DNA from 2 places in the Parapedobacter sp. ISTM3 genome. Region 1 is predicted to be linked to the other one. Evidence: riboswitches for the same ligand, from Rfam matches in the RefSeq annotation. Region 1 holds a riboswitch; the other holds the start of a gene.
The links. Region 1 has a riboswitch for thiamine pyrophosphate ahead of thiS (sulfur carrier protein ThiS). Riboswitches for the same ligand answer to the same signal wherever they lie in the genome.
Positions count from the first base shown of each region.

Region 2: it holds a riboswitch for thiamine pyrophosphate, as region 1 does, so the genes downstream of both, thiM (hydroxyethylthiazole kinase) here and thiS (sulfur carrier protein ThiS) in region 1, are expected to answer to the same signal.

Region 1 is NZ_JAENGN010000011.1:55,556-60,530, reverse strand. It holds gene JHJ32_RS14935 (biosynthetic peptidoglycan transglycosylase) at 1-981, opposite strand, end outside; gene JHJ32_RS14930 (Mrp/NBP35 family ATP-binding protein) at 1,187-2,248, shown strand; TPP riboswitch at 2,661-2,765, shown strand; gene thiS (sulfur carrier protein ThiS) at 2,809-3,012, shown strand; gene thiC (phosphomethylpyrimidine synthase ThiC) at 3,033-4,901, shown strand; gene JHJ32_RS14915 (thiamine phosphate synthase) at 4,885-4,975, shown strand, end outside.
Region 2 is NZ_JAENGN010000016.1:3,704-8,678, reverse strand. It holds gene tenA (thiaminase II) at 1-552, opposite strand, end outside; gene thiD (bifunctional hydroxymethylpyrimidine kinase/phosphomethylpyrimidine kinase) at 539-1,378, opposite strand; gene thiE (thiamine phosphate synthase) at 1,375-2,022, opposite strand; gene thiM (hydroxyethylthiazole kinase) at 2,012-2,812, opposite strand; TPP riboswitch at 2,891-2,984, opposite strand; gene JHJ32_RS18030 (SDR family NAD(P)-dependent oxidoreductase) at 3,058-3,825, opposite strand; gene JHJ32_RS18025 (AraC family transcriptional regulator) at 3,926-4,864, opposite strand.

The DNA.
Region 1 (4,975 bases):
TGATTCCTTGGAAAGCTCCACTTCGCTATCACCAACGATGATCTCGGCATCGACGTGGGCATCGGGCAGGATAACATCTTCTTGGGCGATACGCCAATGGTTGACCGTTAGGTTTTTAACCGCCCACTCACCTTTAATATGCAAGAATTCGTTGTTGGTCCAGTACACTTCCCGCAGGCGGGTCTCGATCGTGTCAAAACTCAATTTTAAGCCGAGCTTCTGCTCGAGCAAAGGCAGTGCGATTTGCTGGCCGTTGGCGTGTACCTTTACATAAAGCTGTCGTCTGCCCGGATTAAGTTTCCCCGAAACCTGCCACGCCGCTTCGTTGTCATTGAGGAAGACGGCAGAGGTGAGACTACCATTGTCAATGTCGGCCTTTGGAATGCTGATTCGTTGCTGAATACTGTCGTCGCGATAGGTCAGCAGTAAGTTACGCAACTCCATGTCTTCAGGAATTTTATAAAGTATGTTGTTGAGCATCCGGTTGGCTGTGTTAGCCATATTAAGATTGCCCTCCTCCGTATCCCCCGTAAGTTCGGAGGTATAGGTTGCCGTGGTATCCGCTTCCCTAAAAAGGAAATCGTAATTCCCGATGCTGTCTCTTTTGACGAGTTGGATGCGGGCGTCGTGTACACGTAGACGGCCGAACCTGACGTCACCTGTGATCAAGGGAAATAATTTTACGCTTACGGCAATTGATTTCACGCCAGCCAGCTGGTCCTTGCCTTGCGGGATAGCTTTTACATCTTCAAGTGTGACGGTGGTCAGCCCAGAAAAATAGGCCCTTCCTATCGTGAGGTCGATTTGATGTTCGTCGGTTAATGTAGATTGTATCCGAGCAATGGTAGATGCCAGTAGTGCCTCCCGCTTATGGTATGCAACCGCAAAAGCGACGATGCCACTCACGACGACGACGCCCAATATGATACCTCCAATGACAAGCTGCCGTTTGGTTATTTTATTTAACAGTTCCCTAAACATACAATTCGTAACAATACCGGTCTATTCTGTGTGCCTAAATACGGGATAAATATCATTAAAAACAAAGATATGGCAAGTTTGTGTTTGGCGTTTGGCAGTTTCCTCGTATGATAATTTTCCTTTTAAGGCCGGCGGGAACGCCCAAATTTAGTTTTAAATGACTATTTTTGCTCGGTTTGTACTTGCAAACAGCGATAGAAACGAGATGATTACGAAAGAACAAGTGTTGCATGCGTTGAGCCATGTAGATGATCCGGATCTGAAGAAGGATCTGGTCACGCTGAATATGATTCGGAATGTGGAAATCACGCCGTCGAAAATTCGGTTCGATGTGGTGCTTACCACCCCGGCATGCCCATTGAAAGGGCATATCGAACATGCTTGCCGCAATGCCATCGCGCTCTTCGTGGATAAAGATATTGCCGTAGACATCAATATGACGTCCAATGTGGTTGGCTCCAGGCACAGCCAGTTGGCCAACATCAAAAATATTATTTTGGTCGCATCTGGCAAGGGGGGGGTAGGTAAATCTACCGTCGCTGCTAATCTGGCGCTGGCCCTGCAAGCTACCGGCGCCAGCACGGGACTCCTGGATGCAGATATATACGGGCCATCGCTGCCCATCATGTTTGGGCTGGAGGGTGCGCATCCCAAGGCTTCCAAAACAGCCGATGGCAAGACGAAGATTGAGCCCATTGAAAAATACGGCTTGAAATTACTGTCTATCGGGTTCTTTACCGATCCGAATCAGCCCGTTCCTTGGCGCGGCCCAATGGTCAGTACGGCCGTCAAGCAATTGTTTAATGATGCGGACTGGGGCGAGTTGGATTATCTGATAGTTGATCTTCCTCCGGGCACGGGCGACGTACATATTACCGTAGCCCAGGGTTTCCCCATCGCCGGAGCGGTGATAGTCACTACGCCGCAGCATGTTGCTTTGGCAGACGCCGTTCGTGGCATCGGCATGTTCTTGATGGATGCCATCAATATTCCGCTGCTGGGCGTTGTCGAAAACATGGCTTACTTCACGCCGGCAGAATTGCCTAATCATAAATACTACATCTTTGGAAAAGACGGCGGTAAACGCTTGGCTGAACGATTTGAAGCGCCGTTTCTGGGCGAAATCCCGTTGGTGAAGAGCATCAGTGACTCCGGAGACAATGGCTTGCCAGTGATGTTGGACGAAAACAGTTCAGCACGTGCCGCTTTTCTTGAAATTGCCGGCAAAGTAGCACAGCGGCTGGCGATTGTACAAGCTGCCCGGTAACGCTCTCCTTCGGTACGCTTAATAGTGTAAATGGTGTAAGGCCCCGATGCGATGTCCCGTTTGCGGCCTGACTTCAGGCAGATTCTCCATACTAATGACTTAAACCAACCTTACCCCAAATTTACATGAAACAGGATAATGGTATGAACATCAGTTGCATTTTCTTTTTAGTTTATTCGGTTAACAACCGAGTAAACTCCGAACATGATCCGAATAAACACCGAATAAATATCGAATAAAAGGTAAGGTATGTGTAAATAAGAAGTAGCGAAGAAGTACAGCAGGGGTAACCTATGCAGGCGCGGCTACCGAACCCAAGCAGTGCCCAGCATGCTGTCGCGCTGACCATGAGGGACGATATACCTGGACCGAAAAACAGTTGCCATTATCCAAAAAAAACTTATCTTTGGCACCAATGCTTTAGGGGTGTTTCCCGCGGTAATACGCGGGAGGCTGAGAATAACCCTCATAACCTGCTCAGGATAATGCCTGCGAAGGGAAAAGTAACGGATTCCTCACACCTTTGGTGGCTTCCTAAAGCATGTTAACACATGCTCACTATGGAAGTCATTATTAACCACCAAACAGTTGTTACAAAACCCGAGGCGCCACTTTCGGAAGTGTTGCGTGCCTATGGCGTCGTACACGCCAAAGGCGTGGCTGTAGCGGTCAACGAAACCATTATCCCACAAAGCCATTGGAATACCAAACTCCTTGAACCCCGGGATCGCATCATGGTAATCAAAGCGGCCCAGGGGGGATAACCCATCCAAAATAGAACGATATGAAAACCGAAAAGCTCCCTAACGAAACCACCATCACACGGACACCATTTCCGCAGTCAAAAAAAATCTATGTGTCAGGAACGCTCCATGATGTCCGTGTGCCCATGCGTGAAATTTCGCTTTCCAAAACCACAGACCGCTTCCGCAATGAGGTGGAGGATAACCCGCCCGTAACCGTGTATGATACGAGCGGACCGTATACCGACCCTAATGTCGATATCGATGTGCGGCTTGGGTTGCCCCGCATCCGCGAACGCTGGATTGCCGGACGTGGCGATACCGACATGCTGCCGGGGGTATCTTCCGCGTATGGCCAATCGCGCCTTTCCGACCCTGCACTGGACTACCTGCGGTTCGAGCATAGTGCGACACCCCGTGCGGCCAAAGCGGGGAAAAACGTGTCGCAGATGCATTATGCCCGGCAAGGTATCATTACGCCGGAAATGGAGTTTGTCGCCATCCGCGAAAACCAGCGGCTGGAGCAATGTTACCGCAAGGACGACGCGATGTGGCAGCAGCACAAAGGCCAGAATTTTGGCGCACATGTGCATGATGGCTTCATCACGCCGGAGTTTGTCCGGCAGGAAATAGCCCTGGGCAGGGCAATACTTCCCGCCAACATCAACCATCCCGAGACGGAGCCCATGATTATCGGGCGTAATTTTCTCGTGAAAATCAATGCCAACATCGGCAATTCGGCGGTGACCTCCAGCATCGAGGAAGAGGTCGAAAAACTCGTGTGGGCAATCCGGTGGGGCGCCGACACGGTGATGGATCTCTCCACGGGTAAAAACATCCATGAAACCCGCGAGTGGATCATCCGCAACTCGCCCGTGCCCATCGGCACGGTACCTATCTACCAGGCGTTGGAAAAAGTGGGAGGTAAAGCGGAGGAATTGACATGGGAAATATTCAGGGATACCCTTATCGAACAGGCCGAGCAAGGGGTGGATTACTTCACCATCCACGCGGGGGTGCGGTTGCCTTATGTGCCGTTGACGGCGAAACGGACAACCGGTATCGTGTCGCGTGGTGGGTCTATTATGGCTAAATGGTGCCTGGCCCATCACCAGGAGAGTTTCCTGTATACGCATTTCGAGGATATCTGCGAAATTATGAAGCGGTATGATGTGGCGTTTTCCCTGGGTGATGGCCTGCGCCCCGGCTCCATCGCCGACGCCAACGACGAGGCGCAGTTTGCCGAACTGGATACCTTGGGTGAGCTGACGGAAATCGCCTGGCGGCACGATGTGCAGGTGATGATAGAAGGACCGGGGCATGTGCCGATGCACATGATAAAGGCCAACATGGATAAGCAACTGGCCGCATGTAAAGAAGCCCCATTCTATACGTTGGGGCCGCTTACCACGGATATTGCGCCGGGCTACGATCATATCACTTCGGCCATCGGGGCCGCGATGATCGGCTGGTTTGGCACCGCCATGCTTTGCTATGTAACGCCCAAGGAACACCTTGGCCTGCCTAATAAGAAGGATGTCAAAGACGGGGTTATTACTTACAAAATAGCAGCACATGCCGCAGACTTGGCCAAGGGGCACCCGGGTGCGCAGCATCGGGACAATGCCATGAGCAAGGCCCGGTTTGAGTTCCGCTGGGAGGATCAGTTCAACTTAGCGCTGGACCCCGATACGGCCCGCGAATATCACGACGAAACGCTGCCGGCCGAAGGGGCCAAAACGGCCCACTTTTGCAGCATGTGCGGCCCGCATTTCTGTAGCATGAAAATCACGCAAGATGTGCGGAAATATGCCGAGGACAATGGTATAGACAGTGCGGAAGCCCGGGCAAAGGGGATGGAGGAGAAGGCGAAAGAATTTCGGGAAAATAATTTTGAACTTTATTCTTGATGGCCGTATGCAACTGCTGGTGATTACGCAAGAAGATTTCTTTCCGGGAGAAGCCGATGTGCTCAACAGCATGT
Region 2 (4,975 bases), on a different contig from region 1:
TGTAGTAGCTGCGGCTACCCTGTCACAAATTGCGATGGCCTGCCGCACAGAAATCGCGAAGTCCTCACCGGCATAGGTATCGATCCACCGTTGATAAGGGTTGTCGCCCGCGTGTTGATGAGCGTAGATATAGTCGCCCACTTTCTTGTAAATCCAGAAACAGGGCAGCACGGCAGCCATCGCTACCTCCACGGGGGCTAATGCCGCAGTGCTTTTCAAGTAATGCACGTAGTGGTGGCAGGCGGGCTCGAGCATGCCATGTTCGGCAACGCCGAAATCATTGAAATACGACTCGTGCAGAGCTTTTTCTACCACAATAGCACCTTCACCGAAGCGCAGGAATGCCAATACGTCATCCGTGTCGTGGGCGCGCGCACCGATAAGCGCCAGTGCCCGGCCGAAATGCTCCAGGTAGCCCGAGTCCTGCGCCATATAAAACTGGAATTTCTCAATGGGAAGTGTGCCGTCCTGCAATTCGGTGATGAAGGGCATGGCGATGATGGATTGGTAAATCGGTTCGATGGCCACCCAAGCGTATTCAGACCAGGTCATATTTCGTGAGTTTCTGCGGATTAAAAAAATGGTTCAACGGCCCATTGCCTTTGCCTACCTGCACGTCACTGCCGTGGAGAATGGCTTGATACACATACTCCTGCCCTTTACGCACAGCCTCCAACAAGCTATTCCTCAGCGCAATATAGCTGGCAATTGCCGAAGACAACGTACAGCCCGATCCGTGCGTGTTGTTTGTCTCAGACTTGGTAAAACCAAACTCGTGGACAGTCCCCTGCGCATCGAAATATAAGGAGGTAAGTCGCGGTGCATCCAAGTGGCCGCCTTTGAGTAGCACCGATTGGCAACCCAATTTCCGGATCTTCAGTCCAGCGACGTAAAGGTCGTCCAGCGTGCGTACCGGCATTTCGGCGAGGATAGCCGCCTCATCCATATTGGGCGTAATGACGGCCGCCATAGGAAACAACCGCTCGACAATGGTGGTAATGGTCTTATCCTCGATAAGTTTATCGCCGCTGGTCGCTACCATCACGGGGTCAAACACGACCGGCGTCTGGGCATATTCTGCCAGCGTATCCACGATGGTATCCACCAGTTCGCCAGTATGCACCATACCGATTTTGATGGCGTCAGGAAAAATATCGTCGAGAATAGTGACAAGCTGGTCCTGCACCGTGTGGTAAGGTATCGGGTAGATGGCCTTTACCCCTTGCGTATTCTGCACGGGAAGCGCAGTAAGCGCGGAGGTGGCGTAGCAACCCAATGCCGAAATAGTCTTGATATCCGCTTGAATACCAGCGCCGCCGCTGCCGTCAAATCCGGCGATGGTCAGCACCGACGGATACCGGTACGTTTTTGTGTTCATATAGCTATTGCATTATTGATGAGTGCTTTCAAGTCAGCGGCAGCGGCGCGCGGATCGTCGGCAGCGCAGATGACTGACACCACCGCGACACAATCAGCACCCGCTTGGATTACCGCAGCCACGTTCCCCCGGTTCATCCTGCCGATGGCAACCAAGGGCTTGTCCGTAAGCCCTCGAAGCTGCCGGATGCCGGCGATCCCCCACTCCGACACTGTGTCGGTCTTTGTAGCAGTGCGGAAGATCGGGCTGACACCCAAATAATCAGCCAAGGCTGCCTCGGCACTTTGCAACTGCTCCAGCCGTTCAATGGAATAGCCCAGCAACCGACAATCGGACCATGCTTCGCGGACGCCGCTTGGGGGAAGATCCTGCTGACCGACATGCATACCGAAAGCCCCGACCCGTATGGCTACCTTCAGGTCGTCGTTGATGATTAAAGGCACATCATACCGATCGGTCACGGTCTTCAATTGCGCTGCTTTTTTTAAAAATACTTCAACCGCTGCTCCCTTCTCGCGCAGTTGGATGATATCCACACCGCCGAGGATGGCTTCTTCAGCCACCCACAGTGGATCCCGGCCATGGCAGTCAGCCTCCGACATCACCAGATATAGGCGGTAAGGGAATGGGCGATCAAGCTTCATGGGAAATCCGGACCCGGGTGACAAATTCTTCTTCCGTGATATTATACAGCTTGTCCAGCAGGTTGACCTGCAAACTACCCGGCCCGGCGCTTACGGCGACCGCCAGCTCACCGCAGACCCCCAATAGGCCCATGGCGGCGCTCACCGCCTCCACGGTATCGGAAGAAACCGCGATAAAAGCACCGATGATAGCTGTCGCCGAGCAGCCCAGGCCGGTCACCTTCGTCATCAGCGGATCGCCATTGCGGATATAAACCAACGGGCCTTCTCCCACCACAATGTCCATCTCTCCGGAGATGCAAACGACACTGCCATACCGCTGTTGAATATACCGTGCGGCATCCAGCGCCTCACCGCTTGTCGCCCTGCTGTCTACACCTTTTGTAGCGCCGCTATTGGCCTTGGCAAGCGCTAAAATTTCAGAAGCATTGCCCCGCACCACCGTTGGCCGCAGGGCCAGCAACCGGCTGACCGCATTGTCGCGGTACCGCGTAGCTCCCGCTCCTACTGGATCCAATATCCAAGGTTTACCAGAACGATGTGCTGTGGCAGATGCCTGCAGCATCGACTCAAGCCATTGGTTATCCAGTGTACCGATGTTAATCACCAACGATTGGCAAACACCAACCATATCGGTCAGCTCTCCGTCAGCATGTGCCATAATGGGCGACGCACCTACAGCCAGCAGGGCATTTGCCGTATTGTTCATAACTACAAAATTGGTGATGTTTTGCACCAGAGGTGATTGCTGGCGCACCCGTTGCACGTGATCCCAAAGTCGCTTCTCCATGCTCCAAACGTTTAAAATTTCAATGGCTAAAGTGGGTTTCCTTGGAAGGATCGAGAAGCGCAAAGTGGCCACGCTAAAAGTGACGGTTGAACTTTTCCCTACGCCGGTATAAGCCGGATCAGGTTCAAAGGGTCTTTCTCAATTCTTCTTCAGAATACCCCTAAAGCCAACGTCAAAGATACGACAAAATATTGAATAACCTATGCAAGGCGGCCTACGTTTGCCGATAAACGATCAGCGGCCTATTAAAGAAAAATTCCGCCGGACACCTCAATACGCTGTCCGTTGATCCATCGGGCTTCATCCGAACAAAGGAATGCTACCACGCCGCCGATATCATCGGGCAGGCCGACACGACCTAATGCCGTCAGGCCGGCGATATGTGCATTTATCTCCTTATTGTCACGCACCAAGCCACCGCTGAAGTCCGTTTCAATAGCTCCAGGCGCCACAACATTGGCCGCAATGCCACGAGGCCCCAACTCTTTGGCCAAGTAACGTGTCAGTACTTCGACGGCCCCTTTCATGGCACCGTAGGCGGACGAACCGTTGAACGAAAAGCGGGCAAGGCCGGATGAAATGTTGATAATCCGCCCACCGTCCTCCAGGTAAGGCAGCGCCTTTTGCGTCAAAAGAAACACACCCTTAAAATGGATATTCACAATGGTGTCGAGCTGTTCCTCGGTGGTTTCAGCAAAATCGGCATGCAATGCCGTACCGGCATTATTGATCAAGAAATCAAAACGTGCTGTGCCGAATACCTCCTGTAATACGTTACCGAGCCGCATAATGAACGCATCAAACCCTTTTGTGTCGGCTGTATCCAATTGAAGGGCAACAGCCCGTTGCCCGGCTGCCTCAACCGCCGCCACGACCTTTTCAGCCTCGATCTGATTGCGATTGTACGTCAGCACCACATCAATGCCCTTTGCAGCCAGTTTCAAAGCCATGTTTTTGCCTAAGCCCCGGCTACCGCCAGTAACCAACGCTATTTTACTTGTGTTTTTCTCCATCGTTTTATCGTTTTTATTTTGATGATACAAAGATGGCCTACAACGGTAAGCATGCGTTTGCGAGGAGCAAATCAATAGTTGCAAAATTCAAACATTTGCATCAAGATCGGAATGCCAGCGGGGATAGATCGGTCTGTTTCTTAAAAAAGTTGGAAAAATGAGCAATTTCATCGAAGCCCAAACTATATGCAATTTCGGAAACATTCCAGTCGGTTTGCTTCAACAGGATTTTGGCCTCCTGGGTTATCCTACTCGCAATGATTTCAGTGGTCGTTTTCCCAGTCTGTGCTTTGAGCACCCTATTCAAGTAGTTGACGTGGATAGCCAGGCGATCCGCATAGTCCTTCGCGGTGCGCAATTTTAGCTGCTGTTGGGGCGATTCAATGGGAAACTGCCGTTCCAGTAATTCCACAAACAACGATGCGACGCGGGTAGCCGCGTTTTGCGTGTTAGCCAATGCCATGGCTGGTTGCAACTTTTGCCCGCAATGGATAAGCTCCAGCACATAATTGCGAAGCAAATCGTACTTAAAGGAGTAATCGGAAGCGATCTCCTTTTTCATTTTAACAAAAACGCGCCCGATTTCATCGGCTGTTTCATCGTCAATCTCAAAAACCGGATACCCGCCCGATTGGAAAATCGGTAGGTCATCCAATACGACACCGCTTTTATTTTTGACCAGAAATTCATCCGTAAATACACAGAAATGCCCAGATTGGTTGGCGTCCATCGGAATCCAGTGATAAGGCACTTTGGGTGTGGCAAATAATAAGGCATTCCGCTCGATCTCCATCACCTTATCCGCATATTCAGCCCTATTGCGTCCACGGATGAGGCTGATTTTATAATAAGCCCGGCGATTATAGGGCATGGTGTTTTTCCGCTTGACTTCCTCAATGGTAGCGGCGATATCGAAAATATTGAAATGGCCGATTTCTTTATGGATGCCGGGCGGCAATAATTCGCTTACATTTTTGCCGGTAAAGCCTGCTGCCTGCTGATAGAACTCGTCGAGCGAGGTGGACTTGATGATTTCCATTGATTGGATGATTCTATTTGTAAAATCCAAACTTAGGCAAAGTTCCTTTGATATACAACTATTCATGTGTTGACGGTAAAAAAGCAATCTTACCGCTGCGGCTGGTCCGCC